Regions from separate parts of the Pragia fontium genome, predicted to be linked through region 2. Evidence: predicted binding sites of a transcription regulator. Region 2 holds the regulator's gene; each other region holds the start of a gene.
The links. The regulator CRP, encoded in region 2, controls carbon source genes, mostly activating them, when cyclic AMP is high. The targets are predictions, from matches to a motif close to ATGTGANNNNNNTCACAT.
Positions count from the first base shown of each region.

Region 1 (10,194 bases), 1.9 Mb from region 2:
AAATCAATGCCAATCAGTTGATCGAAAAAATGATGGCTATTCCGCTACAAATTATGGATAGCCATCTGCCCACGTTGGGTATGTCTGCATTAACCTTACTGCTATTAATCATTATAAAAAAATTCCGCAGTCAGTGGCCTGCACCATTGATTGCCATTATTGTCGCCACAGCTTTGGCTTGGGGTTTCTCTCTTCAACAATATGGGGTGGAAACGATTGGTTCTTCGGGTTTTGATTCTGGCTTACCGGTGGTTCACTGGGGCAGTTTTCAGCCGGGTTTGATTCGTGAGTTGGTAATACCCGCGCTAAACCTGGCATTGATTAGTTTTGTTAGTCTGATGCTGACAGCTCGAAGTTTTGCCGCTAAAAATGGCTATGATATTGAGGCTGATGCGGAGTTTAGAGCCTTAGGAATCGCCAATATTATGTCGGGATTGTCGCAAGGATTTGCTATCAGCGGAGCGGATTCCCGAACCGCCGTCAATGACGCCAACGGTGGGAAAAGCCAACTGGTCTCAATTATTGCTGCGTTAGTGATTGGGCTAGTGGTGATCTTTTTCACTCAGCCACTGCAATATATTCCGGTTTCCGCTCTTGGCGTAGTTTTGGTTTATGCCGCATGGTCATTGATGGATCTCAAGGGCATTTGGAACCTGCGGCGACGTAACCGCCAAGCGTTTAGTCTGGCTATTTTTACGTTTGTTTGCGTGTTGCTTATTGGTGTGATCCAAGGGATTGGTTTAGCCGTGCTATTGGGGCTCTTACAGTTCTTACGCACGGTATTCCGGCCGACAGAACAGCTCTTAGGTGTTAATGAGGACGGGATGATCCATTCGTTAGGAAATACCAATACGATTAAAGCCGTTCCGGGCGTCATGATGTATCGTTTTAATTCACCGCTAACTTATTTTAATGTGGCTTATTTTAAACGCCGGATCTTGAATTTAGTCGACAGTACGCCATTTCAGCCGCGTTGGGTGGTGATTGATGCCGTAGCCAGCTTTACCTATGCGGATATTAGTGTGTTGGCTTCTATTGATGAATTGAAGCGCGATCTTAAGATTCGTCAGGTTAAATTAGTGTTGGCGGGGCGTCGCACGGAACTGACCCGATGGTTTAAAGATAACCGGCCAGCAATGAAAGAAGAAGATATATTGCTGGTACCGGATCTCTATCTGGCATTGAAACTCATTCAAAGTAAAGAAAGTGCTCATAATCCAGAAGAACAGTAGTGAGTCTAGCGCTGTGGGTGTAGTAAAAGCCGGTTTACACCCAATGTCAGCTAATTAAGCATTTTCACTCTGTACATTATGACCGATTAACCAAGATCCCGGTGGAAACCAGGATCTTGGTTTTAGTTGACTGATTAACCTTTGACCTGCATATACAGACGAAATAGATAAACAAACATAAATGCGGTAACCAAATAGCTGATGGCATCTACGAGTAGTGAGATAGCGACGGGTGATGAGGCCGCTACATTAACCGACAGTATAAATAGAATAAATTTAACTGATAAAGTAAATAGCACTATCGGCAGGATAATCTTAACGTTGCTGAATGCCATGCTCCAACTGGTGGATATCGCATGAATCAGACCCTGTTTGGACTCCAGTAGGATAATGGGTGCCATAACCAACACAAAGATAAAAAATATTCCAGGTAACAGATAAAGAGAAAAACCAAAGAAAATCAGCGGCAGTGAAATCACCAGTAATAGCAACAACATGGGGAGAGAAGCTGCAGATGAACCGATTGACCGTAGAGCGCTGGTTTTGTGGCCTTGTGAAACCTGCATAATCAGCGTGACTACACCACCAATTAGCAACAAGTTACTCAATAAAAAACTCAGCCCCATTGCGCCAAATAACGGCATTGCCGCTTCAACAATGCTTAACTGCTGCTCACGAGACATGCCATTTATCACACTCTGAAGTTCTGAGCGACTGACTTGAGAGGTGCCAATGGCATCAGTAATGATTTTATGTAGCTCAGTGGTATTGGGTACCAAGGCCTGAAATAGCATATAAGAAATAAATGACGCCAGTAATGCCAGCATAATAAAACTGGATAGTTGGTTACGTATAAAGTTTACGCTGTCACGGAAGAGGGAATTGGCCGTGATGGGCATAATGTCTCCTGTTGATGGTGGTATTTGGTTCGCTGGGAAGGATTGTAACCTGTTAGCCATAACTCTTGCATCTTATTGTCACTGCGGGGTCTGTTTATTGTGTCATCAAGGGATAATAAATATAGCGAGGTTTATACTGCCGATATAACAGGGAATAAATATGATGGCTAGGAGCTTAATGCCCACGCTTGGCCTAAGGTCGAGCTCCCCAGCTTTCGCTGGGATGACGGCATCGATTTATCGTCATTCTGGTGAAAACCGGAATCCAGGTTTTAACTTAATATCCACGCTTGGCCTAAGGACGAGGTCCCAGCTTTTGCTGGGATGATGGCATAGATTTATTGTCATTCCGGTGAAAACCGGAATCCAGGTTTTAACTTAATGTCCACGTTTGGCCTAAGGGCGAGGTCCCAGCTTTTGCTGGGATGACGGCATAGATTTATCGTCATTCCGGTGAAAACCGAAATCCAGGTTTTAGCTTAATGTCCACGCTTGGCCTAAGGGTGAGGTCCCAGCTTTTGCTGGGATGACGGCATAGATTTATCGTCATTCCGGTGAAAACCGGAATCCAGGTTTTAGCTTAATGTTCACGCTTGGCCTAAGGTCGAGGTCCCAGTTTTCGCTGGGGAGCCTTCAATGCAGAGGGCGTTCGCCCTAACGCCCTTTGCTCGGCTACGTATACCAACGTTAAATTATTCTCTGCACTGATAGTGGGCGAAACTTTCGTTGTTATTAATTTTAACTGACAAGCGTTACTGTTAGCACTTAGATTATTTTAATCATGATACTTATTCACATGAGTTGTTTTTTGAAAGATTGATCCAAATCAAATATATGAATATAAAGGAAAACAATTAACTTGTTTAGTTCACTATTTTGTCAATTTTTGTCAGGAACTGTGATCTGGGTTGGATCAATTTTACTTCTAAATAGGTATATTCACACGCATATTAACCCTTCAAGGAATATGGATAATGAAAAAACTCCCTTTGGTTTGTTTAATTGCTGCCACGCTTGCACCTTCACTGACTTTTGCTCATCAAGCTGGTGATTTTCTTTTCCGTGCCGGGTCAGTCACAGTAAGACCAAATGAAGGTTCGGACAACGTAATGGGTTTAGGTTCATTTAACGTTAATAATGACACCCAGCTAGGTTTAACCTTTGGTTATATGGTGACAGATAACATTGGTATTGAACTGTTAGGCGCAACTCCGTTTAAACACGATGTGGGTTTAAAAGCGACGGGTACCATTGCGACAGTTAAACATTTACCACCATCTCTGATGGCACAGTATTATTTCGGTACTAAAGAGAGCCAATGGCGTCCATATCTGGGAGCCGGTATTAACTATACAACCTTCTTTAGTGAAGAATTTAATAACACCGGTAAAGGCGCTGGTTTAAGCAACCTGAGCGTTGATGATTCTTGGGGCGTTGCACTGCAGGCCGGTGTTGACTACAACATTGATAAGAACTGGATGGTGAATACTTCAGTATGGTGGATGAACATCGATACTGACGTTAACTTTACCTCTACCGATGCCGCAGGTAATCGTACTAATCACAGCATCAGCACTCGCCTTGATCCGTGGGCATTTATGTTCGGTGTAGGTTATAAGTTCTAATCATCGCCACGATGTTATAAGAAATAAAAAACGCCAACATATTTGTTGGCGTTTTTTATTGGGTTAATCAGCTCTCACTTTTTCGTCATCGCTTTTCAATTTTAACTTCCAGCCGGCGACATCTTGCCAATATTCCTGTTCCCGTTCTAAGTCAGCAGCAACCAGACTGTTTTTATCCATATAGCCTTGAGGGAAAATCAGCGTGATATGGTAATCATCGCTAATAAGGCATAAGTATTCCGGCGCTGTCGTGGCCTGTCGTTGATTACTCAATAAAATGGCTAAACGAAGCAATTGGATAAGGGGAATAACCTGACGTTTTTTAACCAGATTAAAACTGGGAAGTTCATCCAGCTTAATACCTTTACGGTGAAAACGTACCAACGTTGCCAACAGCAGCTGATGCTCCTGATTAAACCCAGGTAGATTGGTATTCTGGAGAATATAGGCGGAGTGGCGTTGCATATTACTATGGTTAATGCTTAAACCCACTTCATGTAGCATAGCCGCCCAACCAAGCAGCGCTTCCAATTGTGGATTAGCCAGAGAACTATTCTGGGCTAGCCATTGGGCATAGAGCTGTTGTGTAGTGTCTAAAACGCGGCTGGCTTGTTCTCTGTCGATATTATAGTGTTCCGCCAGACTAATGGCTGTCCGACTTCTGATATCCTGATGGCGGAAACGGCTTTCCATTTCATACAGAACGCCTTCACGCAGTGCTCCATCTGACAATCTAAGCTCTTTAATATCCAGCGCATTAAAAACACCGCATAAAATTGCCAGCCCAGGCACAAATACGCTCTGGCGATCGGGTGATAATCCATCCAGATCGATTGATCTAAACGATTTAAATTTCAGTGTTAAGTTGACCACTTGAGCCAGTCTTTCCGGCGTGATGATGCCATCCCGTTCAGCCAGCTCTTCAACGATAACGTTATGAACCGCTTTAATGGTACCTGAAGCGCCTAAAGCGTATTGCCAGCCTTGAAGACGGTATTGCCAGGCCAGATTCTCTAATTTTTGTTCTGTGGCCAGCTGAGCCTTATGAAAATTTTGTTTGCTAATCTCTTCATTAGGGAAAAATTGTTTAGAAAAACTCACGCAGCCCATGCGGCGACTTTCTGCCAGAATAGGGGAGAAGTCTTCACCAATAACTAATTCGGTAGAACCACCGCCAATATCGATGACTAGCTTTTTGCCTTTCTCTGGTTGTGTATGGGCCACCCCCATGTAGATCAGACGAGCTTCTTCCTGACCAGAAATAATCTCAATAGGATAGGGCAGGATCTCGGTGGCCCGCTGAAGAAACTCCTGACCATTGACGGCTAGCCGAAGCGTATGGGTACCAACAACTCGTACACTATCCGGTGAGAACCCCTGTAATCGCTCAGCAAACAGACTGAGGCAGCTTAATCCACGGGCCATGGCCTCTTCACTCAGGTAATTGTCTTTATCCAGTCCATCGGCTAAATAGACCCGTTGTTTGACCCTGCCTAAAACTTGCAGTGCACCGTTAACTACCCGGGCGATAATCATATGAAAACTGTTGGAACCCAAATCAATCGCTGCGATCTCTTGTGGTTTTGTTGTTATTGAGTCGTTCAAAGGCATTATTATTACTCTGCTGAATCTGGTAATTCTGAAGCGGGTGATTGCTCAAGGTTTTTTAGGTAATCATAAATCGCAATTTGTGAGCGTACTTTTCTGCGGTTACCTCTGGGAACGTATTGGTTACTCAGATCTTTATCAATAATTCGAGCTTTTACCGTATCGGCAAGCTGTAGGTCAATAATATCCAGAACTCGTTGCTTTAATACCGGATCGAGAATAGCGACACCCACTTCAATACGGTAATCAATGTTACGGGTCATCCAATCTGCAGAGGAAATAAATACTTGGTTATCCCCTTGATTGTCAAAAATATAGACGCGAGCATGTTCCAGAAAACGGTCAACGATGCTGGTAACCTGAATGTTTTCGCTTACGCCAGGAATATTCGGTACCAGCGCACACATGCCGCGTACAATCAAACGAATTTTTACGCCAGCGCCGGAAGCCGCATACAGTCGGTCAATCAGCTCTTTATCAACCAGACTGTTAACTTTTAATGTAATTCCTGCACTCAGGCCGGCTTGGGCAAAGGAAATTTCTCGATCGATTAATTTATTAAGCATTAAGCGTGAGTTTTGTGGTGAAACTAACAGATGCTCAAAGCTGACCGGGCGGTAGGGGTTTTCAATAAAGTTAAAGACACGGCGGACTTCATTAGTAATGCGCGAATCCGCGGTTAACAAAGAGAAGTCGGTATATAAGCGGGCGGTTTTTTCGTTGAAGTTTCCAGTACCGATATGGGCATAGCGTACAATCTGCCCATCTTCAATGCGCGAAATTAAAAAGAGCTTGGCGTGAATTTTCAGACCAGGGGCAGAGAAAATGACGTGTACACCGGCTTCGGTTAACCGCTTGGCCCAGTGAATATTCGCCTCTTCGTCAAAGCGCGCCTGTAGTTCAACGACCACCGTAACCTTTTTACCGTTATGCGCGGCATTGATCATCGATTCCACAATGCGTGAATCTTTTGCGACACGATAAATATTAATTTTTATGGCTAGTACGCTAGGGTCGAATGAGGCCTGACGCACTAATTCCAATACATGCTCAAAGGTATGGTAAGGATAATACAGTAAGACATCTCGTTCTTTAATGGCATCAAACCCATTGCGAAAATGACTAAACCAAATGTGTCTTAAACGTGGTAGCGGTTTGTTGACCAAATTAGCTTTGCCAACGTTAGGAAAACTGATGAAGTCTTTAAAGTTATGATAGCGACCGCCTGGAATAACCGAGTCATAGGAGGAGATACCCAGTTTCCTACGTAATATTTCTACCATATCATTCGGCATATCGCGCTGATAAACGAAACGCACTGGCTCAGCCGTTAGACGTTGCTTCAGGCTGGAAGACATCAGCTCCAGCCAACTAGACTCCATTTCATTCACCAAATCATATTCGGCATCCCGAGTCATTTTCATCGAGTAGGCATTTAATGAATCATAATCAAAGAAGCCTTTAAAGATATCGTCCAGACAAAAGCGGATAATGTTGTCTAACAAAATCATCGGCTTGCGGCGGCGCGGTGGCTCTGGTGGTAATGTAATGAAACGAGAGACTTTGTTGGAGGGAATTTCCAACAGCGCATACTCTTTTTTCTCAGCGTTAACGATAATTTCAACCGCTAAATAGGTGTAATCATCTTTCAGGAATTCAAGCAGGCTAATATCGTTATTCAACAGGATTGGCGTAATATGCTGTCTGAGATGGTTTTTAAAATAGTGACGTAGCCATAGTTGCTGGTTTTCGGATAGTTGACGTTCATTAATCAGAAAAACCTGATTACGTGCCATTTCCAACAGCAGTTCGTTATACAGATTGTCAAACTCCAGATCGGTTTTGAGTACTTTAGCCTGAATTTTCTTCAGGACATGTCTGGAACTGGAGGCGGAGCCTTGCTCTTCTTTAATCAGGATGCGGCGTTTCACATCGGCAAAACGTACCTTATAGAATTCATCCAAATTGCTGGAATAGATACCTAAAAAACGGATGCGTTCAATTAGAGGGTTACTTTTATCGGCAGCTTCCTGCAATACCCGTTCATTAAACGATAACCAGCTAAGCTCTTTTTCAATGTAGAGTTTTTCCTGATTCATCATGGCCCCATAGCAACTGAATAATTTTACCATTATGGCGATTAGTTGGGGGTTAAGTCTACAGATACCTGACAGGATTTGATGGAGATTAAGGTATTTAGACGGTGAGGGTAAACGACGGTAAATAAAGATAAGAGTAGGGTTCGATAATTTTACCCACACATCTGTAAGATAAAATTTAAGTTATTTAGTTATCGTGACGTCTTTAACTTTATTCGATGGATATGAATAGATGAATTAAAGAAGGAATATATGCGTAGTCACAAAAACACCGTTCAAACTGAAGGCGATGACTTTTCTTTGTCATACCACTGCCCTTACTGTCAGCAAGTTCTCTTATCCAGAGCACCTTATAAAAATGAAGTCTGGGAAAGCTCTATTTGCTGCCATCATTGTGAAATGATTATCTATTCTATTTTCTACCATAACCGCGTTGACGCTTTTCGCCTGACGGCAAATTAGTTATTCAGGAACATTTCAGCGATGAAGAAAATTTTAGCCTTTTCAGATATCAGGGCCTTTTCATTTCAAGGCTCATTCACTGAGAGGACTTGATAATAATATAGTTTTAATAAAATAAGCATGTTGGCATGAATACAATAGGATAGAGGATGCTTGATTACTTTAGTACAGTTAAAGAGGCTTTCAATTGGAGATGTAAGCTTGGGTTAAAGCCATTGCTGATTTTCATGTTTAAGAGTGTACTTGCTTATATATTTCTGGCCGGATTTTATATAGTTGGGTTTCAGATCTTAGTGCGAACACCTCTAATGCATTACATGAGTGTGGAAAACATTCTCAATATCACCAAATATACAACTTTAGTCATTATAATCGTAGTTTCTGTGCCTGTGGGGTTACATATTCTAAAATTTTTAATTGGTTGCATTACAAGTAACCATAAATGACAGATGTTAAAAATCCGGTCGAACCGGGGCTAGGCGGAATATCACGAATAGAGAGTAAGTGAGTATTACGGCGGCTTCCAACCCCGCTTATGAGCGTTCGATTCCTTCATTCCTTACCAATTCATAATATTTTTCTATAAAGCATCAATAACACAGAAGTTCGATGCTTACGGGATGATAACTGAGAAGATAAAACAGATCGGCGCATGTGTTTTAGCCGCATAAATCAAACCTCCTTCGGGAGGTTTTTTATTTCTAGTAACAACGACAGGTGATTGATTGGCTTCAGGTTGATATGATGAAAAAAATATATCAACAGGATAATTTAATGAAAAAGCTATTTTTATTAATTGCAGTCATGATGGGAATAGCATGTACTGCTAGACCATACACGGCCGCTCATGAAACTTATGATTCTAGATATCTTGTTGAGAACAAAAGCAAGACACACGTAAGGATACATCGAGTAAATCAAATATCAGGATCCGGTCTTCCTGATGATTGTCCTTTGGTTCTTAAAGTTGATGGTATTGATGTAGTCGGATTGCAGCAGAATCAGTTTGTAGATTTGTATTTACCAAACGGTGAGCACTCTTTATCTGTAAAATTTAAGTGTGCTCTAACAGAATGGAAGAAGTCTGTCACCCTTGTGGCTGACGGGGCTACTCAGGAATATGAAACTGAAATTGGAGTTGCTGGACAATATCGAATGTGGCGAACAAAGTAATTCAATTAATTTAAGCCATGACACCTCCTTCGGGAGGTTTTTTGTTGAGTTGTATTTTAAGAGATTTTAATTTTAGGGAAATTACCGTATATCACTCAATATAAAAAAGGTGATATCAATTAAGATAATCACCTTTTAAATTATATAGATAGGAATTATTGATTAAAAGCTGCTGGTATCTTTAAACAGACCCACTTTTAGGTCGGTAGCGGTATAAATGACTTTGCCATCAACCAATACTTCGCCATCAGCCATTCCCATAATTAAACGACGGTTAATCACACGCTTTAAGTGTAAGCGGTAGGTGACTTTAGTTGCCGTAGGCAGAATTTGTCCCATCAGTTTTACTTCACCAACGCCCAGAGCGCGGCCTTTACCTTCGCCACCAAGCCAACCTAAGTAGAAGCCAACTAATTGCCATAGAGCATCGAGGCCTAAGCAACCAGGCATAACTGGGTCACCGATAAAATGACAGCCAAAAAACCACAGGTCAGGATTGATATCCAGTTCAGCTTCGACATAGCCTTTGTCGTACTGTCCGCCGGTTTCGGTCATTTTTACAATGCGATCCATCATCAGCATGCTTGGTGCTGGTAGCGGTGGTCCGCCTGCACCAAATAATTCACCACGGCCTGACGCAAGCAGGTCTTCTTTCGTATAGGATTCGCGTTTTTCAAACATATTTGAACTAGCCTTATTTTTTGAAAATGTAAAATGGCGGTGTAGCCTGAAATATTATCGGGTTAGATTAGCTTACAGTTGTAAGCTGAACAAGTCCGATCAGCCACGATTAAACCAGTTGAGCCAGCGTAAAGCCCACGGTAACCGGTTACGGTCATTGCCACCAGCCTGTAAAATTCTTTCCTGAATAGCGCTAAGAATGCTTGGTTTGTTTTCATCAACGTAAGGTAAGCCTATCAATAATGGTAATGCATCGTGAACGTGCTCAATGCCCCATAGATGAAAACGCTCCTGTTTTACCGCTTCCACAATCTCACTCTTTAAACATAAGTGACGAACGTTAGTTAAGGGTAAAATTACCCCTTGGGAACCGGTTAGTTCCCGACGATTACAAACATCAAAGAAACCTTCAATT
Region 1 covers NZ_LR134531.1:2,391,032-2,401,225, reverse strand. Annotated here, with positions in the region: gene EL341_RS10355 (SulP family inorganic anion transporter) at 1-1,232, shown strand, start outside; gene EL341_RS10350 (YciC family protein) at 1,367-2,131, opposite strand; gene ompW (outer membrane protein OmpW) at 3,106-3,756, shown strand; gene ppx (exopolyphosphatase) at 3,820-5,367, opposite strand; gene ppk1 (polyphosphate kinase 1) at 5,373-7,463, opposite strand; gene EL341_RS10330 (hypothetical protein) at 7,716-7,925, shown strand; gene EL341_RS10325 (hypothetical protein) at 8,700-9,098, shown strand; gene fabA (bifunctional 3-hydroxydecanoyl-ACP dehydratase/trans-2-decenoyl-ACP isomerase) at 9,261-9,779, opposite strand; gene EL341_RS10315 (AAA family ATPase) at 9,879-10,194, opposite strand, start outside.
Region 1: a site for CRP is predicted at 2,946-2,963, ahead of ompW (outer membrane protein OmpW). Genes of this name have one in related genera too.

Region 2 (10,194 bases):
TCCTTATAAAACCAAGATTATAGCCTTTAACAATGCTTTCCATGGCCGTACGTTATTCACCGTCTCCGTGGGTGGGCAGCCTAAATATTCCGATGGTTTTGGCCCTAAGCCGGCAGATATTGTTCATATTCCGTTTAACGATTTAGACGCAGTTAAAGCGGTGATCGATGATCATACATGTGCGGTGGTGCTGGAGCCGGTACAGGGCGAAGGGGGAATCACTCCGGTAGATGCCGAGTTTTTACGCGGTGTCAGAGAGCTGTGCGACCAATACAATGCTTTGCTGGTGTTTGATGAAGTGCAGTCAGGGATGGGAAGAACCGGTTCATTGTTTACCTATATGCAATACGGTATTACGCCAGATATTCTCACCTCAGCTAAAGCGTTAGGCGGTGGTTTCCCGATCAGTGCGATGCTGACGACCAGTGAAGTGGCTCAAGTGATGGAGCCCGGCGTACACGGTACCACCTATGGCGGGAATCCATTAGCCTGTGCCGTAGCCGAAGCGGCCTTTGACGTGATTAATACGCCAGAAGTGCTGGCGGGTGTGCAGTCTCGCTATCAATATATTGTCTCTCGATTAGAAGAGATTAATCAGATTTACCACGTCTTCTCGGACGTTCGTGGTCTTGGTTTATTAATCGGCGCGGAGCTACAACCTGCTTATCAGGGTATGGCCAGAGAGTTTCTTGCTGCGTCGGTGGAAAATGGATTGATGCTGTTAAATGCCGGACCTAGCGTTATTCGCTTTGCCCCTTCGCTGGTTATTCCAGAAAAGGATTTGCAACAGGGAATGGATTGCTTTGAGAAAGCGGTTAAGCAGATGGTTGAAGCCAAGAAGTAATCGTCCGTTAAATTTAAAAGTATCCCCTTCATTCGTCGGGGAATATTCAATGACTTTATCCGTAACCTCAAAACGGCTGGTTAAATCAGCCGTTTTCCCCTTAGCGATCGACTTAACTTTTATCGCGTAAACGGCGTTTCAGCCAAATACCATGATGCGGACGCTGCTGCCAAGCCAGAGAAGAGATTGTGTGCATGGATTTTAAGTGGGCCAATACTCGCTCAAGATGCCGCTCCATGGTGGTTTCCGGTAGCTCACTATTGGGTTCAACAATCTGTAGCATACTGGTATCACTGCTCGGCCCATCATACTCTAATCGTTGCTGGCAGCTTTGAATCATAATTTCGCAGGTGTTTAGATAGGTTTTGGATAGTTCCGGTATCAGGACATATTGGTCTCGGGCGATAACCGTCATGCCATTCAGATGTTCAACCAGAAACTGGCTGTGAGTAATCCACAGACGCATATCCGTTAAGTAGCGGGAATTAAAACCGGGTTCCTGCATCGCCTGATTCAAGGTAGTGAAAAGCGTATTGTGTGCCTGATTAACCTTCATTCGAGTATAGGAAAGTTCAGGCGCATTATCGGTCATGCTAAACATCTGGCGAAGGTGCTGTTGATAAGTTTCCAGGGCATCATGGGCATTTTTACGTAGCAGACCGCTTTGCCACTGTGGCCATAACCAGATGGTACTGGCAAATACCAAAACGCAACCAATAACGGTATCAATCAGGCGCGGCAGCAGGAATTCCATACCGCTATTAGCAATAATTTGCAGGGTATAAACCGCGGTAATGGTAAAGCCAATAACCGCAATGCCGTAATTTTTGCGCACAATCAGATAGGACACCAGAGTAAGCAACAGCATCAGCAATAACATGTAATTTTGCGGGTAATGCAAATGAAGAATGACTGCGCCCACGATAATGCCGAACATGGTTCCCAAGGCACGGTGCTGAATTCTGATGCGGGTTGCGTTATAACCATTCTGGCTGACTAACATGATTGTCAGAAGGATCCAATAAGGTTTGGGTAAGCTAAGTACGCTACCGATAGCGGTTCCTGCTGCTAACGTTAGCCCGAGGCGTGCAGCGTTTCGTAAAGCAATCGATTTGATTGAGCAGTAATTCTTTAATGCTCGCCAGAAAGGTAAACGGTTTTGGGCAGGCATTAAACTGCGGTTATATAGCGGTAGCTGGCTGCTCAGCAGATAGGCAATGCGACTAAAGTGATAATAACAGAAGGCGCCAACCGGATTATCAGGATGTTGGTTGGCAATTTTTTCCAGTGCGGATAACTCATGATCCATATTGAAGGGACTGGGGCGACGATGGTAAAGAATATCATCGGCTAAAATCCGTAAGCGATGACTGATAATTTTAGCATTATGGCGAATAACTGCTTCAGCATGGCTTTGTTCAACCAGTTTTTGCACCTCATCTGGTTGGTGCAGGCTGACCGTAATATGCTCCTGTAAATCCAGAGCGACCTGAAAAGCTCTCATCAAACGTTGATGGCGTGGGTGCTTCAGGTCGGTAATCATATATATTTGCTGATAGACCAGCGAGATACTGTCCATGGCCTGCTGTTGGCGTTGTAATAATGGTGGCAGAGCGGTTTCTGGGTCGGTGTGTTGAGTGAGGAGGCTATATTTTTCTTCAAAATAATCAGCTAATTGGCGATACAGTAAACTGAGTGACTCGCGCATTGGCTGCTCTTGCCAGAGCCTGAACCAGACATAGGTGAAAAGGCCGTACCAGATGGTGCCGATCATAAACAACATGGGGGCATACCAGATTGGTAGGACATCAACCATGCTGAGGGTAAATATCCCTGCCACCAGCGCAGCAGGCATTAAGCGCCCATGTAACGGGCTGATTTCTGCGGTCACGCCAAACAGCAGAGCCAGTATCAACATGCAAACGCCTAGCGGTATCGACCAGATAAGAAATTGTTGCAGTAAAAGGCTGCTGAGAACAAACAGTGCTCCGCCAATGGCCAGTCGTTTAAAGAAGCGTTTATGGGGGGTATCTAAGCCGCCGATATTACAGCAGGCCGGTACCAGAGAGAGTAGAAAACCGGTGCGTAAATCGTTTAATAGCCAGAAGAGGGCAATAGGTAGACAGAGAACCAGCGTTTGGCGCAGAGCGTAATTAATTTCTGGATGATAGATTACTCGTCGCCACATAGGTTTTCCGGGAAAGAAAAACGGGCATGCTGTCCATGAAGTCCAAGCATACCCGTCGATTTGTGTGTTACTTAACGAGTCCCGTAAACAACAATGGTTTTACCGTGTGCAGAGATCAGGTTTTGATCTTCTAACATTTTTAAGATACGGCCTACCGTTTCACGGGAACAACCAACAATTTGTCCAATTTCCTGACGGGTGATTTTAATTTGCATCCCATCCGGATGGGTCATCGCATCAGGCTGTTTGGCTAAATTCAACAGCGTTTGTGCAATACGACCCGTTACATCAAGGAAAGCCAAACTGCCCACTTTCTCTGACGTTACCTGTAAACGACTGGCCATTTGGGCTGACAAACGCATTAAAATATCTGGGTTAACTTGAATCAGTTGACGAAACTTCTTATAGGAAATTTCAGCAACTTCACATGCTGTTTTCGCCCTAACCCAAGCCGTACGCTCTTGACCTTCTTCAAAAAGGCCAAGCTCACCAATAAAGTCCCCTTGATTCAGATAAGAGAGAATCATCTCCTTACCTTCTTCATCCTTAATCAGAACGGCTACGGACCCTTTCACAATGTAATAAAGCGTTTCTGCTTTTTCACCTTGATGAATCAGTGTGCTCTTAGATGGATATTTATGAATATGACAATGAGATAAGAACCATTCGAGAGTAGGGTCTGTTTGCGGTTTGCCGAGAACCATTTGTTGTTATCCTCTTTGTAGTCACTGCCAAAAACAGCAAAGCGAGAAGCTTGCCGGAAACCTTACCCGCCCCGGAGCATATAATTTGCTTAGTGAGCGCTATTATAGCCGATGTAGAAAATAATATAGAGGTGTTTGTCTATTTGTCCTACATCTGGCTGAACACAACCTGTTTTACCTAATAGTACCTGACACTTATGGTTTTAACACAGGTTGAGCGAAGAGTCTCGTGTTGTCTTATTAAAATGAGGGTTAAGCTGCGTAATCACTGGTTGTTTGCTCATTTTACCCACGATATTTTTACTCTAATATCCGGCCTTCTAATAATTGCTGGATTAACGGAGTAATAATCAATTCCATGGCCAGCCCAAACTTGCCGCCGGGGATCACCAGCGTATTGGTTTGGGAGATAAATGAACCCTGCAACATCGCCAGCAAGTAAGGGAAATCGATACCGGTTAATCCCCTAAAATGGATCACCACCAAGCTTTCATCCATGGTTGGAATACTCTTAGCCGAAAAGGGATCGGATGTATCAACGGTGGGGACTCGCTGAAAGTTAATATGGGTGCGGGAAAATTGAGGGGTAATATAGTTGATGTAGTCATCCATTGAACGTACAACGGAGTCGAGAACGGCCTCACGGGAATGTTCCCGTTCACCGGTGTCGCGAATCAGTTTTTGTATCCATTCCAAATTGACGATAGGAACAACTCCAACCAGCAGATCAACGTGCTGTGCGACATTTTGCTTAGCGGTGACAATACCGCCATGCAGTCCTTCATAAAATAGCAGGTCGGTTTCTTCTGGCAGTGCCTGCCAAGGGGTAAAGCTGCCCGGTAATTGGTTATAGGGCATCGCTTCATCGTAGGTATGTAAATATTTTCGGGTATGGCCAGTACCGGTCTTACCATATTCGATAAAGCTGTTTTCCAATTGGGAAAAGTCGTTGGCTTCCGGGCCAAAATAGCTAATATGGCGTCCTTGCTCTCTGGCTTTGCGGATTTCTGCATCCATTTCCGGGCGGGTATATCGATGATAAGCATCGCCGTCGATGCGGGCGGCATTGAGCTGTAGCTGCTGGAAAATTTTCCGGAAAGCCAAACTGGTAGTGGTGGTACCGGCACCGCTAGAGCCGGTAACCGCAATAATCGGATGCTTTGCTGACATTGGCCTGATTCCTTATTTTCATTGTTATTTTTTAATGGTTATTGGGTAGAGCATAGTTCAGCGCCGGGAAGGTATTAGCAAAAATTTCGGGCTAATTAAAATCCGGATAAGGCTGTTCTTCAGCACCATCGCTGAACTGGTCTTTTAACATGATATTGATAGTTTCATGCAGTTCTGACCAGATCAATACTAACTTTCCGCTTTTTAGCTGACGTTTAATATCATCCACTTTTTGTTGTAAGGTCTTCTCCTGCTCCCCATAGTCGGTCCCTTCACGCAGAACAAATGATTCGATAATACTTTCTAAGGTTTCTGGCGGCAGTTCTTGCCACGGGATGATCATGCTGTTTTCTCCAGATAAGGGGTCAGCCATTCAGGGATGCGTTGTTCCAACCACATTTTTGGTTTTTTCCAGGTTCCACTGACGAATCCAACGTGTCCGCCATGTTCCGTTAGCTGGTATTCAATATTTTCCGGCAGCTGGCTGAGATCGGGGATCACCTCCGGCGCCATAAATGGGTCGTCTTTGGCGTGAATAATCAGCAGTGGGATTTGGATGGCAGGCAACATGGGTAAGGCACTGCACTGATGGTAATAGTCATCGGCATTTTTGAAGCCATGCAGTGGGGCGGTCAAGGTGTTATCAAATTCACGAATGGAATGGATATTTTTTAGTGAAAAATTGGGTAAGGGCATGATGTCAGGATAGCGATCCAACTTACGCTGAGTACTGTGTTTTAACTCATTGAGTAGATAACGGTTATAAACTCGGGACAGTCCCTGTTCCAAACGGTAGGAGCAAGGCCCGAGCATCAATGGGGCTGAGACAATCACCGCCGCTTGCAATAGCGTATTTTCTCCGGCTTCAGCCAGATAGCATCCCAGCATATTGCCGCCAAGCGAGTAACCTACTGCCGCGGTAGGGGCGGGACCTAAAGTTTGGTGCAGCCAGTTAAGGAAAAAGCGGCTATCGCCTGTTTCTCCTGAATGGTAGGCGCGGGGGCTTCGGTTAGGTTCTCCGCTGCATCCGCGGAAATGCATGACTACCGCCAGCCAGCCATTTTTTCGGCAAACGTCCATTAAGCCATGAGCATAAGGACTATTGACGCTACCTTCCAGACCGTGAAATAGAACTAAACGCGGTTTATGTTTAGCGCCTTCTGGCGCTTCGCTCCAGGCCAGATCGACAAAGTCACCATCAGGTAGATCAAGCCGCTGCCAGACCGGCTGCTGTTCTATTTTTCGGCGAATAAGACGTGGCAGAAGGGTTTGTATATGCGGATTAGCTGTTCCACGCATCGGTTGAAATTGTGCATCCATAACTGATTAAATTCACTCAAAGGGACTTGTGCGATCAATATCACACTGATAGCTTGAATGGAATGACTAAACATCTCGCGAAGGCGAAGGGTTACGCAAAATGGAGTTAGGCTGGTTTTTTTCAATGTTGATGTTTTTATGGATAGCGGCGGTAACGCCGGGTCCAAATAATATGTTACTCACTTCATCTACCGCCAACTTTGGTTTTGTTCGTTCTCTGCCACTGATGTTCGGCATTATGATGGGAATGCAGCTCCTGCTACTGTTGGTTGCCGCCGGAGTTGGAACACTGATAACTGCTTATCCTCCTTTGCATCTGATATTGAAGATTTTGGGTAGTCTGTACCTGATTTGGCTGGCGTGGAAAATAGCCACTTCCCGTTACGAAAAGCTGGAAACGGATAAAGGTTCGGTTAAGCCGATTCGTTTATATCAGGGATTGTTATTGCAGGCGTTAAACCCTAAAGCTTGGTTGATGGGGTTGGGTTCTATTGCCAGCTACAGTCTGGCCGGGAGTATGTACAGCGCTTCGGTGATCGCGATCAGCGTCGCAATGTTTATGGTGAATTTAGTGGCAGGCTTGGTTTGGATGGGCTTTGGTTCAGCGATTAGCCGTTTATTGAGAAGTCGCCAATCGTGGGCGATCTTTAACGTATCGATGGGGATTCTGACCGCGGGGTGTGTGGTTTTTATCTGGCAATAGGTTGTAAATTAAAAGAGGGAACCGAGTAAAGGTTCCCCCCTGAGTATCAGCTTTAGCCGTTATCCTGATTAAAGCTGTTGGTCATCTCTTCCAACTGTTCATGTAATTCCAGCCAGTGCATTTCACACTCTTCCTGAGCTGACTTAACTGCGACCTGCTGCTGCAGTAATTTGGTTAACTCCGCTTTCTTTTCTGCTTCATAAATCGCACTGTCGGATAGCGACTGTTCAATATCGCTAAGCTGTTTAGACAGTTTCTCTAGTTCGTTATCCAGCTTGTCGATTTTTTTGCGGATTGGCTGAGTTTGTGCTCTGAAATCTGCTTCACGGCGTTTTTGGTCTTTTCGGGCCTGGGCGCTGTTGGCGGTAGACTCTTTGCTGCTCTCTTCCGGTTGAAGTTCCTGTTTTTGTAGATCGACCAGCCACTGTTGATAATCTTCAATGTCGCCGTCAAAAGGCTCAACTTTTTGGTCATGAACCAGATACAGCTCATCGGTGGTGGAACGCAGTAAGTGACGATCGTGGGATACCACAACCAAGGCACCATCAAAGTCGATCAGGGCTTCGGTTAGCGCCTGACGCATATCAAGGTCGAGGTGGTTAGTCGGTTCATCAAGCAGCAACAGGTTTGGTCTTTGCCAGACGATTAGCGCCAGTACCAAACGGGCTTTTTCACCGCCGGAAAAACGTTCAGTATTTTCACTTACTTTATCGCCGCGAAATCCGAACCCACCCAGATAATCACGTAATGGCTGCTCAAATTCTTGCGGAGCCAGGCGACTAAGGTGCTGTAACGGGGACTCGTCCGAGCGCAGCGTCTCTAACTGATGCTGGGCGAAATAGCCCAGCTTGATACCTTTCGCCAAGCCAATTTCACCCTGTTGGGGAGTCAACGTTCCAGCCAGCAGTTTGATCAGGGTTGATTTACCGGCACCGTTGCGACCCAATAGCCCAATACGTGAACCCGGTACCAGATTCAGTTTGATTGATTGCAGAATAGTTTTATCACCGTAGCCAGCGCTGACCTTTTCCATTCTTAGCAGTGGATTTGGCAGGCTTTCTGGTTCCCGGAAGCTAAAATGGAACGGATTATCAACGTGGGCTGGGGCAATCAGCTCCATGCGCTCCAGCATCTTAATTCTGCTCTGGGCCTGTTTGGCTTTAGTGGCTTTGGCTTTGAAGCGGTCAATATAGCTTTGTAGATGTGCCACTTTTTCTTGCTGACTTTGGTATAAAGCCTGCTGCTGCGATAGTTTAGCGACTCGCTGGCGCTCAAAAGAGGAGTAGTTACCTGTGTATTCGAATAACTGCTGTTGCTCAATATGCAGAATTTTATCGACGATCGGATCGAGGAAATCGCGGTCGTGCGAAATCAGAATTAAGGTGCCGTCGTAGTTTTTCAGCCATTTTTCCAACCAGATTACTGCGTCCAAATCCAAGTGGTTGGTCGGTTCATCCAGCAGGAGTAAATCGGAACGGCACAATAGGGCCTGTGCCAGATTCAGACGCATCCGCCATCCACCTGAGAAAGCGCTAACGGATTGTTGTAACTGTTCCTGAGAGAAGCCTAATCCGTGCAGTAAACTTGAAGCGCGAGGATAAATGGTCCAAGCCTGAATAGCATCCAGTTTGCCATGTAGCAAAGCGATAGCATGTCCATCATCTTTTTCGTTAGCTACAGCCAGTTCGCGTTCTAACTGGCGATACTCTCTGTCGCCATCAATAACGTACTCAATCGCTGGTATATCCAGAGCGGGAGTTTCCTGATTGACCCATGATAGCGCCCAGGCGGAAGGGAACGTGAAGCTACCTCCGTCAGCGGTTAGTTCGCCTTTTAATAACGAGAGCAGGGTGGATTTACCGCAGCCATTTTTGCCCACTAAGCCAACTTTCTGGCCGGGGTTAATAGTTGCTGTGGCGTTATCGAGTAATACATTCACGCCGCGTCGGATTTGTAACGAAGAAAATACAATCATAGGGTCACGTATCTGGTTATCTGTAACAAGGCTATCAATTGGCTAAAAAACCTAAAGCCAATGATGAAACCATTGATAGAAAATAGCGGGAGGAGGAGTACACTCTCAATCGCGCTATTTTTAGTATTATTATTAAAAAGCAATGTGTTCAGGGTGGTTGATAATGGGAGATTAGGTTACTTATCACCATCTCTTTTTTCATCATCTTATTTATCAACATCTGGATACATTAGCTAGACTTATAGCGTGTGATGTTCGTACAAAACAGTCATCTGTTCACGTCAATAATTAAATAAGTTATGCATGGTAGCGGAAAATGTCAGCGATGACGATGTTTAGGGGAAACGAAATGTCACACTTACCGAAAGTGCTTGTCTTGTTTGCCCACCCGGAGCCTAAACGCTCGGTGGCCAACAAAGCGTTATTAAGAGTGATCCGAAATTTAGATAATGTGACGGTTCGCGATTTATACGCCTATTATCCTGATTTCTTTATTCATACCCACCGGGAACATCAACTGTTAAGGGAGCATGACACTATCGTGTTTCAGTTTCCTATACACACCTATGGTTGCCCGGCTTTAATGAAAGAATGGATTGATAGGGTATTGAACCTTCAGTTTGCCGGAAGTATTGGCGGGAATGAATTATCAGGTAAGCGTTTCCGGCTGGTGGTGACTGCTGGGGGGACGGAGAACAGCTATCAACCAGGGGGTTCGGTGGGCTATTCATTTCAGGATATTTTATTACCGTTTCGCATTATGGCTAAATCTTGTGGAATGGTATGGGTTGATCCGATGATTATTTATCGCGCCCGTCGTCTTGAAGACGATCAGTTACAGCAGTATGCCCTGAAGTATGCTGAATGGTTGAGCGTGTCTGCGGAAGAGGGCAACCAATAATGGAAACTTCACCACAGTTGGCCGCGGTTTTAATTTTTCTGTCTGTTGCCGTTTTAGCGGTTCCTCTTGCCCGACGCGTTGGTATTGGTGCGGTACTCGGCTATTTGATAGCTGGAATTGCTATCGGTCCGTGGGGATTTCGCCTGATTAACGATGTGGATGAGATTCTACACTTTTCCGAAATGGGTGTGGTTCTACTGTTGTTCGTTATCGGATTAGAGTTGAATCCAGCCAAACTCTGGAAGATGAGAAAGCCTATTTTTGGTTTAGGTACGGCTCAGGTGTTGTTCACGACGGCGATTATCTGTGGATTGTTATATTGGGCTGGTTTCGGCTTATCGGCGGCGATCATCGGTGCTCTGGGGTTGTCGATGTCTTCTACGGCCATG
Region 2 covers NZ_LR134531.1:280,193-290,386, forward strand. Annotated here, with positions in the region: gene argD (bifunctional acetylornithine/succinyldiaminopimelate transaminase) at 1-844, shown strand, start outside; gene EL341_RS01090 (YccS/YhfK family putative transporter) at 957-3,032, opposite strand; gene crp (cAMP-activated global transcriptional regulator CRP) at 3,104-3,736, opposite strand; gene EL341_RS01100 (phosphoribulokinase) at 4,037-4,906, opposite strand; gene EL341_RS01105 (YheU family protein) at 4,998-5,249, opposite strand; gene EL341_RS01110 (hydrolase) at 5,246-6,226, opposite strand; gene EL341_RS01115 (LysE family translocator) at 6,327-6,929, shown strand; gene EL341_RS01120 (ABC transporter ATP-binding protein) at 6,982-8,904, opposite strand; gene kefG (glutathione-regulated potassium-efflux system ancillary protein KefG) at 9,254-9,805, shown strand; gene kefB (glutathione-regulated potassium-efflux system protein KefB) at 9,805-10,194, shown strand, end outside.

Region 3 (10,194 bases), 400 kb from region 2:
AATTGATCACCTGAATTTTCTTATGGCAGTTCATATCAGACAGCAAATCACACTTATCCGACAAAAGAGGCTCCTCAGAACCGGTCCATTGGGCATAAAGGGACAAGAAATCTAACCCACTTCGATAGTCATGGATCTCTTTTCGCTGTTTAGCATCATACGCAGTAATAAAGAACGGTACCTGAAAATTCTGTTTTGAACGGTCGCCATGCTGGAAATTCACCACCTTTCCCTGTTCCTGATGCATCGCCGATAGCCCATGATCGGAGAAATAGATCATGGTCCATTTTTTATGATTACTGCTTGCCGTCTGCGCTAATTCTGCCAGGAGATTATCGGTATTCTTTATGCTTTGGACGTAGCAAGAAAGCTTCTTGCTGATAAAAAACTCATCGTACTGATGATCAACTCTGCTACAAAAATCTGAATGAGAGCCCATCAAATGTAAAATAATCAGTTTTTTAGCCGATGGTTTCTCTACTATAGCCTGTTGAAAATGAGGTAATAAATCCCGATCAGAAAAAGATTGAGCATCGTATTCCCCCTTTTTAAGGAAGGTCACGCTGTCCGCCTGTTTTCCTATTTGTGATACACCAAAGTCATCATTACCCAAACTACCTTGATTTGATATCCAGTAAACAGATAATCCCTGTTTTTTCGCCAGATTAATAATATTGTTGTTATGCTGCAATTCACCATTATGTCGCCTAACCAACGACCCAGATACCGACGCCTGAGTTGAGCCAGCGGCTGAAATATAATTTTGAAAAAACAAACCATTCGCCGTACTGCTAAAAGGCGTATTGGCAATACTAAAACCATAAGCGTGCATGAAATCTCGGCGAACGCTCTCACCAATCACAATAATGTAGGTGTCATAATCATTCGCAGGTAAAGAAGGTGCCCAAGTGGATGGTTGTGCCATCAACTGCTTCATTTTTAATTCGGACGCCACAACGATTTTATAGGACTGATACAGTTCATTAGCAAAGCGGAACAGAGTAAAGCGGACACTTTCAGACGTAATACTATTAGTCGTTGAATACACCTTCAAAGGATTAAATAACACAATCAATAAAAAAGGTGCGATTAGCGCTACTGATTTTATATTGGGTAGATACTTTCGGGTCTTCAGAGCTAAAGCAGCAATAACAATTAATACTATGCTCGGAATAATATAGAGAATCGGTATATTGTTAAGAAAGTCAGCACTCTCATTTATATTGGTATTAAATACCGATATAAATATATTGATATTTGGCGAGCCGTACATAATCGCAATCGGATAGTACATTGCAGATATAGCAGCGAAAACCACTACCAATAGCTGAAACACTATCGGATAACGAGCACCCCACAATAAGCAAAAAAATAGGGCGAGCACATAGCCTGGTTTAACTGAATAACCAAAAGCAGAATCAAACAGAACTGAAAAAATCAATACCATCAAGATGGAAATAATTGTTTTACTTTTATTATTTTTTATTAGTCCATCAGGCTTATTTATCGTTCCAGATAAATGTGAATCAATTGACATATCAGTAGCTTAATTAAAATATAGGTGGGTATTAATTGTAAGCTGGCAAGACTAGCACTAAGAATTAACTAAGACAAGCGTTGTTTTTATTGAAAAAACTAGTGATTTCCGCCTCCTATAAAAAGATTCAATCTGCTATTTCTCCCAAGAAAAGCTTAAACATCACGTTGACACCAGATACATTTATCGTCATTTCGGCTCCCCCCCTTACTGGCAAGATTTTCATCCACACCTATACTCACCACGGTTTTTGGCAAAAATTAAATCGAGTAGGGTGAAATCATGACTAAACTTTCCACGCTCATAGAACAAAACAAACAGAAATTTGCCCGTCATGAATTTCTTACATTCTTAACAGACAAGACCGTACCGCTATCCCAAAGGCTGTCATTTCTTCCTAATATCGCCCACTTTGTTATGAGCTTCAGCGATATAAACAAGTTTATCTTACCCTTTCAAAATCCATCTAACGATCTGGAGCATGCTGTTAATCAACACGCACGGGAAGATGCTAATCATTGGCCATGGTTTTTAAACGATCTACAAAGCACTGGATTGAATAAACAGGGCTCATTGACAGATAATCTGGAATTCCTGTGGTCAGAAAATATTAAAAACAGCCGCTTATTAACTTATCAGCTCATCAAGTTACTCACGGATAAACCCGCTAAAATAAGGTTAGTGGTGATCGAAATAATGGAAGCAACGGGAAACGTCACCTTTGACACATTATCTCAAATCACCAAAGACTCAGCGTTTCCTCTTGAATTCTGTGGAAATATTCATTTCAGCCACGAGACAGGTCACTCCATTGGAAGTGAAGAAGAGCTCATTGATACAATAGAATACTCAAATCAAGAAATGAACGATGCCACTAACGCCATCAGCGATGGCTTTCAGGCCTTCGAACGTTTTTTTGACGAGTTAATGATGAATATGAAGGCTCATGGTAGTGAAGGTCAGGTTTAGTACCAACCATGGGTAATTTTTATCTCTCGCCCTTTCTAATGAGCGCTGGAATTCAGCCGACAACTGAGTGAGGGAACACGCCCATCAAGGATGATGGGCGTGTTCCCTCATTGATTTATTCTCTGTACTGATAGTGGGCGAAACTTTCGCTGTCATTAAACTTAACTGACAAACATTAAGCTCTTGGACCACCTAAATTACAAAAAAACAGCATCAGAATAAAAGTCTGGCGCGGATCGTACCCTGAATCGATTTCATATGATCTAACGCTTCATCAGCACGATCGGTCTCGATATCAATAACCACATAGCCAATATCATTGTTGGTTTGCAGAAATTGAGCGGCGATGTTAATGCCCTCTTCCGCAAAGATATGGTTGATCTGGTTCAGTACGCCCGGACGGTTTTCATGAATATGCAGTAACCGACTTACGTTCTCACTCGGCGCTGGTAAAGAAACTTCCGGGAAGTTAACCGCAGACAGCGTAGAACCATTATCAGAATACTTCGCCAACTTACCGGCCACTTCAGTACCGATATTTGCCTGAGCTTCCTGAGTTGAGCCACCAATATGCGGGGTGATTAGCACATTATCGAATGCGCATAATGGTGATACAAACGGATCTTGGTTAGTGGCTGGTTCAGTAGGGAACACATCAATCGCAGCACCAGACAAATGCTTGCTTTCCAGTACTTCACACAATGCCGGAATATCAACCACCGTGCCACGAGAAGCGTTAATCAACACTGAACCCGGTTTCATCAATGATAGCTCTTTATGACCCATCATATTTTTAGTGCTGGCCGTTTCCGGCACGTGTAGCGTAACCACATCACTCATATTCAACAGATCGGATAAATGATGAACCTGCTGAGCATTACCTAATGGCAGTTTGTTCTCAATATCGTAGAACATCACTCTCATACCAATAGATTCGGCTAAAATTCCCAATTGAGTACCGATATGTCCATAACCGATAATCCCCAGAATTTTACCACGCGCTTCATAACAGCCAACCGCCAGCTTACTCCACTCACCGCGATGCGCTTTAGCATTCGACTCGGGAATACGACGCAGTAACAGTAAAGTCTCACCTAAAACCATTTCTGCAACGGAACGCGTGTTGGAGAACGGTGCGTTAAACACAGGAATACCGCGTTTCGCTGCCGCATGCAGGTCAACCTGATTAGTACCGATACAAAAACAACCAATTGCCACCAGCTTTTCCGCTGCTGCCAGCACATCGGCCGACAGGTGAGTACGGGAACGAATACCCACAAAATGCGCATCACGAATAGCCACTTTCAGCTCATCATCACTTAATGCACCTTTATGGTATTCAATATTGGTATATCCCGCCGCGCGCAGGTTATCAACCGTACTCTGGTGAACGCCTTCAACCAGAAGAAACTTAATCTTCTCTTTTTCTAACGATACTTTTACCATCTGTTGAACCTTGCCTTATGATTATTTTCTAAGCCCTGTTTAACCAACATATCAAAAATAGAAGTTACAGCAATACAATCAACTCTCCCTCTATTAGCAGAAGGCATATAAGAATGATTTAATTTAGGTGGTTTATTCTGACTCAGACCGGAGTTAACAGCGACTTTACATCACATAATCTTCAAATGTGATATATATCACTAAATTAGGCTTTTTTAATTATATGTAATTAATTTTGTCATCTCCCGGACTTTATAAGACATTAAAAATCCGGGAGCCATCATTAAGCGCTACAGCTATTCGATCACTTTCACGCCTTCAGGGGTACCAATCAATGCGATATCAGCACCACGATTAGCAAACAGCCCAACGGTAACCACACCGGCAATATTATTAATTTTATTTTCCAGCGCTACCGCATCCATAATTTTAAGATTATGCACGTCTAAAATCACGTTACCGTTATCGGTGACCACACCCTGACGATATTCCGGCTGTCCGCCTAATTTCACCAATTCTCTGGCCACATAGGAACGCGCCATCGGAATTACCTCAACCGGTAACGGAAAAGCGCCCAGAATATCAACCTGTTTTGAGCTATCAGCAATACAAATAAACTTGCGAGAGATAGCAGCAATAATCTTCTCGCGGGTTAGCGCCGCACCACCACCTTTGATCATCTGCATATGACCATTGATTTCATCGGCACCATCAACGTAAATATCGAGAGAATCCACATCATTACAGTCAAAAACCGGAATACCCAGTTTTTTTAACCTCTCGGTTGAGTCATTAGAGCTGGACACCGCTCCTTCGATTTGATCTTTTATCGAGCCTAAAGCATCGATAAAATGTGCAGCCGTTGACCCCGTACCTACACCAACAATTGTTCCGGGACGGACATATTTTAATGCCGCCCAACCTACTGCCTTTTTCAGTTCATCTTGCGTCATGGTGATCTCTACCTAGCCAGTAAAAAGTGTGATGATTATAGAGTAACCCAGGTAGCAATACAGTGAAACCTGTCAGAAGCAGACGACAAGTAGAAAAATATGGCATAGTGTAAGTGTCGGTCTGATTGAATGGAGAATACTTAGGAATGAAACGCCCAGATTATCGCGTGCTTCAAGCGCTGGATGCAGTGATTCGCGAACGCGGCTTTGAACGCGCGGCGCAAAAACTCTGCATTACGCAATCAGCCGTATCTCAACGGATTAAACAGTTGGAATATCTTTACGGGCAGCCATTACTGATTCGTACCGTTCCTCCCCGACCGACGGAACAAGGACAGAAACTATTAGCTCTGTTGCATCAAGTTGAATTGCTGGAAGACGAGTGGCTTAACGATGAAGGAAGCTCCGAGTCACCATTGCAACTCTCCCTTGCTGTTAACGCCGACAGCTTGGCGACTTGGCTATTGCCGGCACTGAAACCGGTGCTGTCAGACTCACCAATTCGTTTAAACCTACAGGTTGAAGATGAAACTCGAACCCAGGAGCGCTTGCGTCTGGGTGAAGTGGTGGGTGCAGTGAGTATTCAGCCACAGGCTCTACCCCGCTGTCTCGTCGATCAGCTTGGTGCACTGGATTATATCTTTGTGGCCTCGCCAGACTTTGCTGAACGCTATTTCCCTAACGGTGTCACTCGTTCTGCCTTACTAAAAGCCCCTGCGGTGGCATTCGACCATTTGGATGATATGCATCAGGCTTTTTTACAACAAAACTTCGACCTACCGCCGGGCAGCGTTCCTTGCCATATTGTGAGTTCCTCTGAAGCCTTTGTACAACTGGCAAAACAGGGCACCACCTGCTGTATGATTCCTCATTTGCAGATAGAAAGGGAACTGGCTAACGGCGAATTAATGGATTTAACCCCAGGCTTATGTCAACGAAGAATGCTTTACTGGCATCGTTTCTCACCGGAAAGCAAAATTATGAGAGGGGTTACTGACGCCCTGCTTAGCTATGGGCGTCAGGTATTAAGACAGATTTAATCAGCATTAGCGCTGAATATCGAACACCACATCAACCTGATCGTCAAAGCTGATGGTTTGCTGTTGATAAGTTTGATCTGCGCTGGATGCTGATGCAGAGTCAGCAGCTTTATAAGCACGCATCATCATCGGTACCGGAGCATTATTCGGTGCGCGGTAGCGGATGCTAAATACCGGCCCCAGCTTAACGCCGAAGTCTTTAGCCAAGCTGTTGGCCTGAGCAATGGCATTATCAACCGCTTTTTTACGTACTTCGGCACGGTAGCTTTCGTCTTTAGCCACGCCTAGGCTCACATCACGGATTTCATTTAGCTCAGCGGCTAAAGCACCGTCTAACAGGGTATTCAATTTATCCAAATCGCGTACCGTCACTTTGACCTGACGCACTGCAGCATAATCTTTAACGACTTTGCTACTGGCACTACTGTTAGGATAATTGTATTCCAACCGAGTTTGCAGATTAGCCGCATCAATATCCGCTTTAGCAATACCATTTTTTTCTAAAAAATCCATATATTTAGCGACGCGTTCATCATTCTGTTTCTTAGCCGTAGCCGCATCTTTCGCAGACACTTTCACTTCAATTAATAGCGTAGCCATATCAGGTTTAACTTCTATGGTTCCGGTACCTGAAGTGACAATATGCGGGCCATCAGGTAATTCTGCCGCCTGCATCGTCATCGGTAACATCGCAACCATGGCCGCCATCGCTAACGTTTTTAACTTCATACAATCTCCTCGGAAAATAACCTCATGGCACACATGAATCATTCATGCTTTGATTGCCCCAATCATAGAATTATAGGTCAGGATGGCAACTACATTTACAACATTCTAACGTTTAGCTGACTAAACCTGAATTTTACCACTATCCGAATAGGCTTGATAAAGCATGTCTGGCTAACTGAAAAGCAATCACCCACATCACAATGCCAACCACCAGATTAATCGCCCGCTGGGCGTTACTTTTCTGCAACCACGGCGCCAGCCAAGCTGACAATAACGCCAGTGAAAAAAACCAGACAATAGAGGCGGTAACGCAGCCAATAACAAACCACAATCGTAAATCGCCAAATTGTTCGCCAAGACTACCTAACACCACGACCGTATCCAGATAAACATGTGGATTGAGCCAAGTCACCGCTAAAACCGTGAGCATAATTCGATAGCGAGTATTGGATGTTTGAGCATCCAGGCTAAAGACATTCTCCCCAGTCTTAAATGCCTCACGAAATGCGCCCCAACCATACCAAGCCAGAAACAGTACACCGCCCCACGTTACCACTTGTAATAAAATCGGCGACTGAGATAGCAATGCACCACCACCAAATACGCCAAAAGAAATCAAAATGGCATCACTTATCGCACAAAGTGATGCCACCATCACTGGAAACTGACGGCGCATTCCCTGAGATAAAACTAACGCATTTTGTGGCCCAATAGGCAGGATCATCGCCATACCCAACATGACGCCTTGAAAGTAGGTTAGCAGCACATTATTCCTCACGTCTGTTAATCAATAAACTCAATAGAGCGATAGACTAACTTGTGATGTTAATGGAGAGAAATGGATAATTCTTATTGCCCATTAGGCGTAGCTAATAGTGGAGTGAAATTCAGTCAGGAAGAAACTTATAGCTCTCCCCTGACTGATATTAGTGATTGGATATCCCTTAATTAACGTCTTTAACTGCCTCAGCAGTTTTATATAAATGAACGTCCATCTGTGGATAAGGAATATTAATCTTATTGGCATCCAGCACACGTTTAAAATCTTCCATTAAATCAAAATAAACATTAGCAAAATCCGCATTTTTAACCCATGCGCGAACCACAAAATTCAGGGAAGATGCCGCCATTTCATTTAAACGAATCGTTATCCCAAGATCTTTCAGAATACGAGGATCTCGTTCAATAACTTCCCCCAACACCTTCTTCACTAAATCAATATCAGCTTCGTATCCTACACCGACCATAATCTCAACCCGGCGATTAGGATCGCGAGAAAAATTGATAATCTCATTAGCAATAACTTTGCTGTTTGGTACCACCACCATTTTGCCATCAGCTGTATTTAGCGTGGTGGAGAAAATATGGATACTTTGAATCGTACCGCTGGTAGCGCCGAAAGTAATAAACTCACCAACCCGAAACGGGCGGAAGGTGACCAAAATAACGCCAGCGGCAAAGTTGGACAACGATCCCTGTAAGGCCAGACCTACGGCCAAACCCGCAGCACCTAACACCGCAATGATTGAAGCGGTTTGAACACCGACATGCCCCAAGGCAGCAATAATGGTAAATGTGATGATGCCATAGCGAATCAAAGCTGAAACAAACTGACTAACGGTTGAATCAATACCGCGCGAGTTCATCAACTTCATAATAACTTTGGCTATCACACGGGCAATGATTAACCCAATAATAAGAATGACAAATGCAATAGCGATATTAATGGCAGAATCGATCAATAAATTCCTATTTGCCGATAGCCAGTTATCAAAGTGACTAAGTTGGCCGCCAATGTCGATATCATTCATAAAAATGTTCCCCTATTTAACACGCGTTAATAAAACAAAAAACCAAATGACTAATGATAGATGACGCATTATCTTAACAAAGATGGATATTATAGATAATCATGTTGGATTTAAAAATATATTCTCAACACGCTTTGGTAACTGAATAAATTATAAACAATCAAACCGAACACCGCTGAATTTAACAAATGTGGTTAAGCCGATAATAATTCATCAAGTTTTGCTTATTTATCCAACGGTTAGCTTAACCATTAATACAATCGTCATTGACAACGGCAAACAATTCAAAGTAGTTTAACCTTCTATTTAATAATCACTCTTTAGCTTAAAGATAGAGCCATTCACCGAATTCATGGCAGAAATCAGAGTTAAATACCAAAATAATCGATAATCTTAAAAAGATAACAATGGAAGTTCCCCATGTCACAGATGTTAGCTCTTTTATTAATTGTATTAATCTTATATATCGGCGATGCCGTCTCGGTCAGAACTAAAGCATGGATTCCATCAGTTTTCGTTTGTGCCGTATTATTTCTGGTCGGCTATTGGACCTTCTTCCCTAAAGATATTGTCAGTCTGGCGGGTATCACTACCCCCGTCGCCGTGATGATGATGTATTTGCTCATTACCAATATGGGCACCCTACTTTCCTTGCGTGAACTTGCCAGACAATGGAAAACCATCCTGATTTCTCTGGCGGGTATTGCCGGTATTGCCAGCGCAGTATTCGCTACCTGTATCATATTGTTTGACCTTAACACGGCCATTGTCACCATTCCCCCACTGGTTGGCGGTATTGTTTCAGCCATTATTATGTCAAAGGGTGCGGCAGACGCCGGGTTAGTCGATCTATCGGTATTTGCCATTCTGATCTACGTTATGCAAGGATTTGCTGGCTATCCATTAACAGCAATAATGCTGCAACGAGAAGGAAAGCGAGTACTCACAAAATACCGTTCTGGTGAATGGCATGATACGGCTCAGAACACTGCCGCTAGTGATAAACACGAACCAACCACCGTGGTCTCGGATGAGAAAATGCCAAGCATGTTCAGTAAGATTCCGTCTCACTACAACACCAGTTACTTTAAGTTTGTACGACTCGCTTTTATCTCCTATCTGGCTTATCTGGCTTCATCAATAACCGCACCTTACGTCAGCATCAGTCCATTTGTATTGTGTCTGCTATTTGGGGTTATCGCAGCGTCCTTCGGTTTTCTGGAAAGACATTCACTGCAAAAAGCCAACGGCTTTGGCTTCGCGGTTATGGTATTGATGCTGTTTATTTTCGATACCTTAAACAGAGCCACACCAGAGATGCTATTACGACTGCTGTTCCCCATGGTGGTATTAATTGGCGTAGCCATTGTTGGTATGTTCCTGGTGTCTTGGGTGGTCGGCAAAATTCTGGGGGTTAGCATGGAAATGGCCTTTGCCATTTCGTTAACTGCTTTGTACGGTTTCCCTGCTGATTACATCATTACCAATGAAGCGATTAATGCATTAACCAAAGACGAGAAAGAACGTCAGCTTCTCACTAACCATATGTTAGGGCCGATGCTGGTTGGTGGTTTTATTTCCGTCACCATGGTTTCCGTGGTACTGGCAGGCATCATGGTCGGATACATTGCGCCAATCGCAGGATAAGATATGACATACGCGAATACAGACAGAATTCAGCGCCACCTAGAGCAAATAGCGACATTTAC
Region 3 covers NZ_LR134531.1:681,354-691,547, reverse strand. Annotated here, with positions in the region: gene EL341_RS02780 (phosphoethanolamine transferase) at 1-1,537, opposite strand, end outside; gene EL341_RS02775 (hypothetical protein) at 1,820-2,506, shown strand; gene serA (phosphoglycerate dehydrogenase) at 2,720-3,952, opposite strand; gene rpiA (ribose-5-phosphate isomerase RpiA) at 4,249-4,905, opposite strand; gene EL341_RS02760 (LysR family transcriptional regulator ArgP) at 5,052-5,945, shown strand; gene EL341_RS02755 (oxidative stress defense protein) at 5,952-6,674, opposite strand; gene argO (arginine exporter ArgO) at 6,814-7,440, opposite strand; gene mscS (small-conductance mechanosensitive channel MscS) at 7,619-8,485, opposite strand; gene EL341_RS02740 (hypothetical protein) at 8,906-10,132, shown strand; gene EL341_RS02735 (Zn-dependent hydrolase) at 10,136-10,194, shown strand, end outside.
Region 3: a site for CRP is predicted at 4,138-4,155, ahead of serA (phosphoglycerate dehydrogenase). Genes of this name have one in related genera too.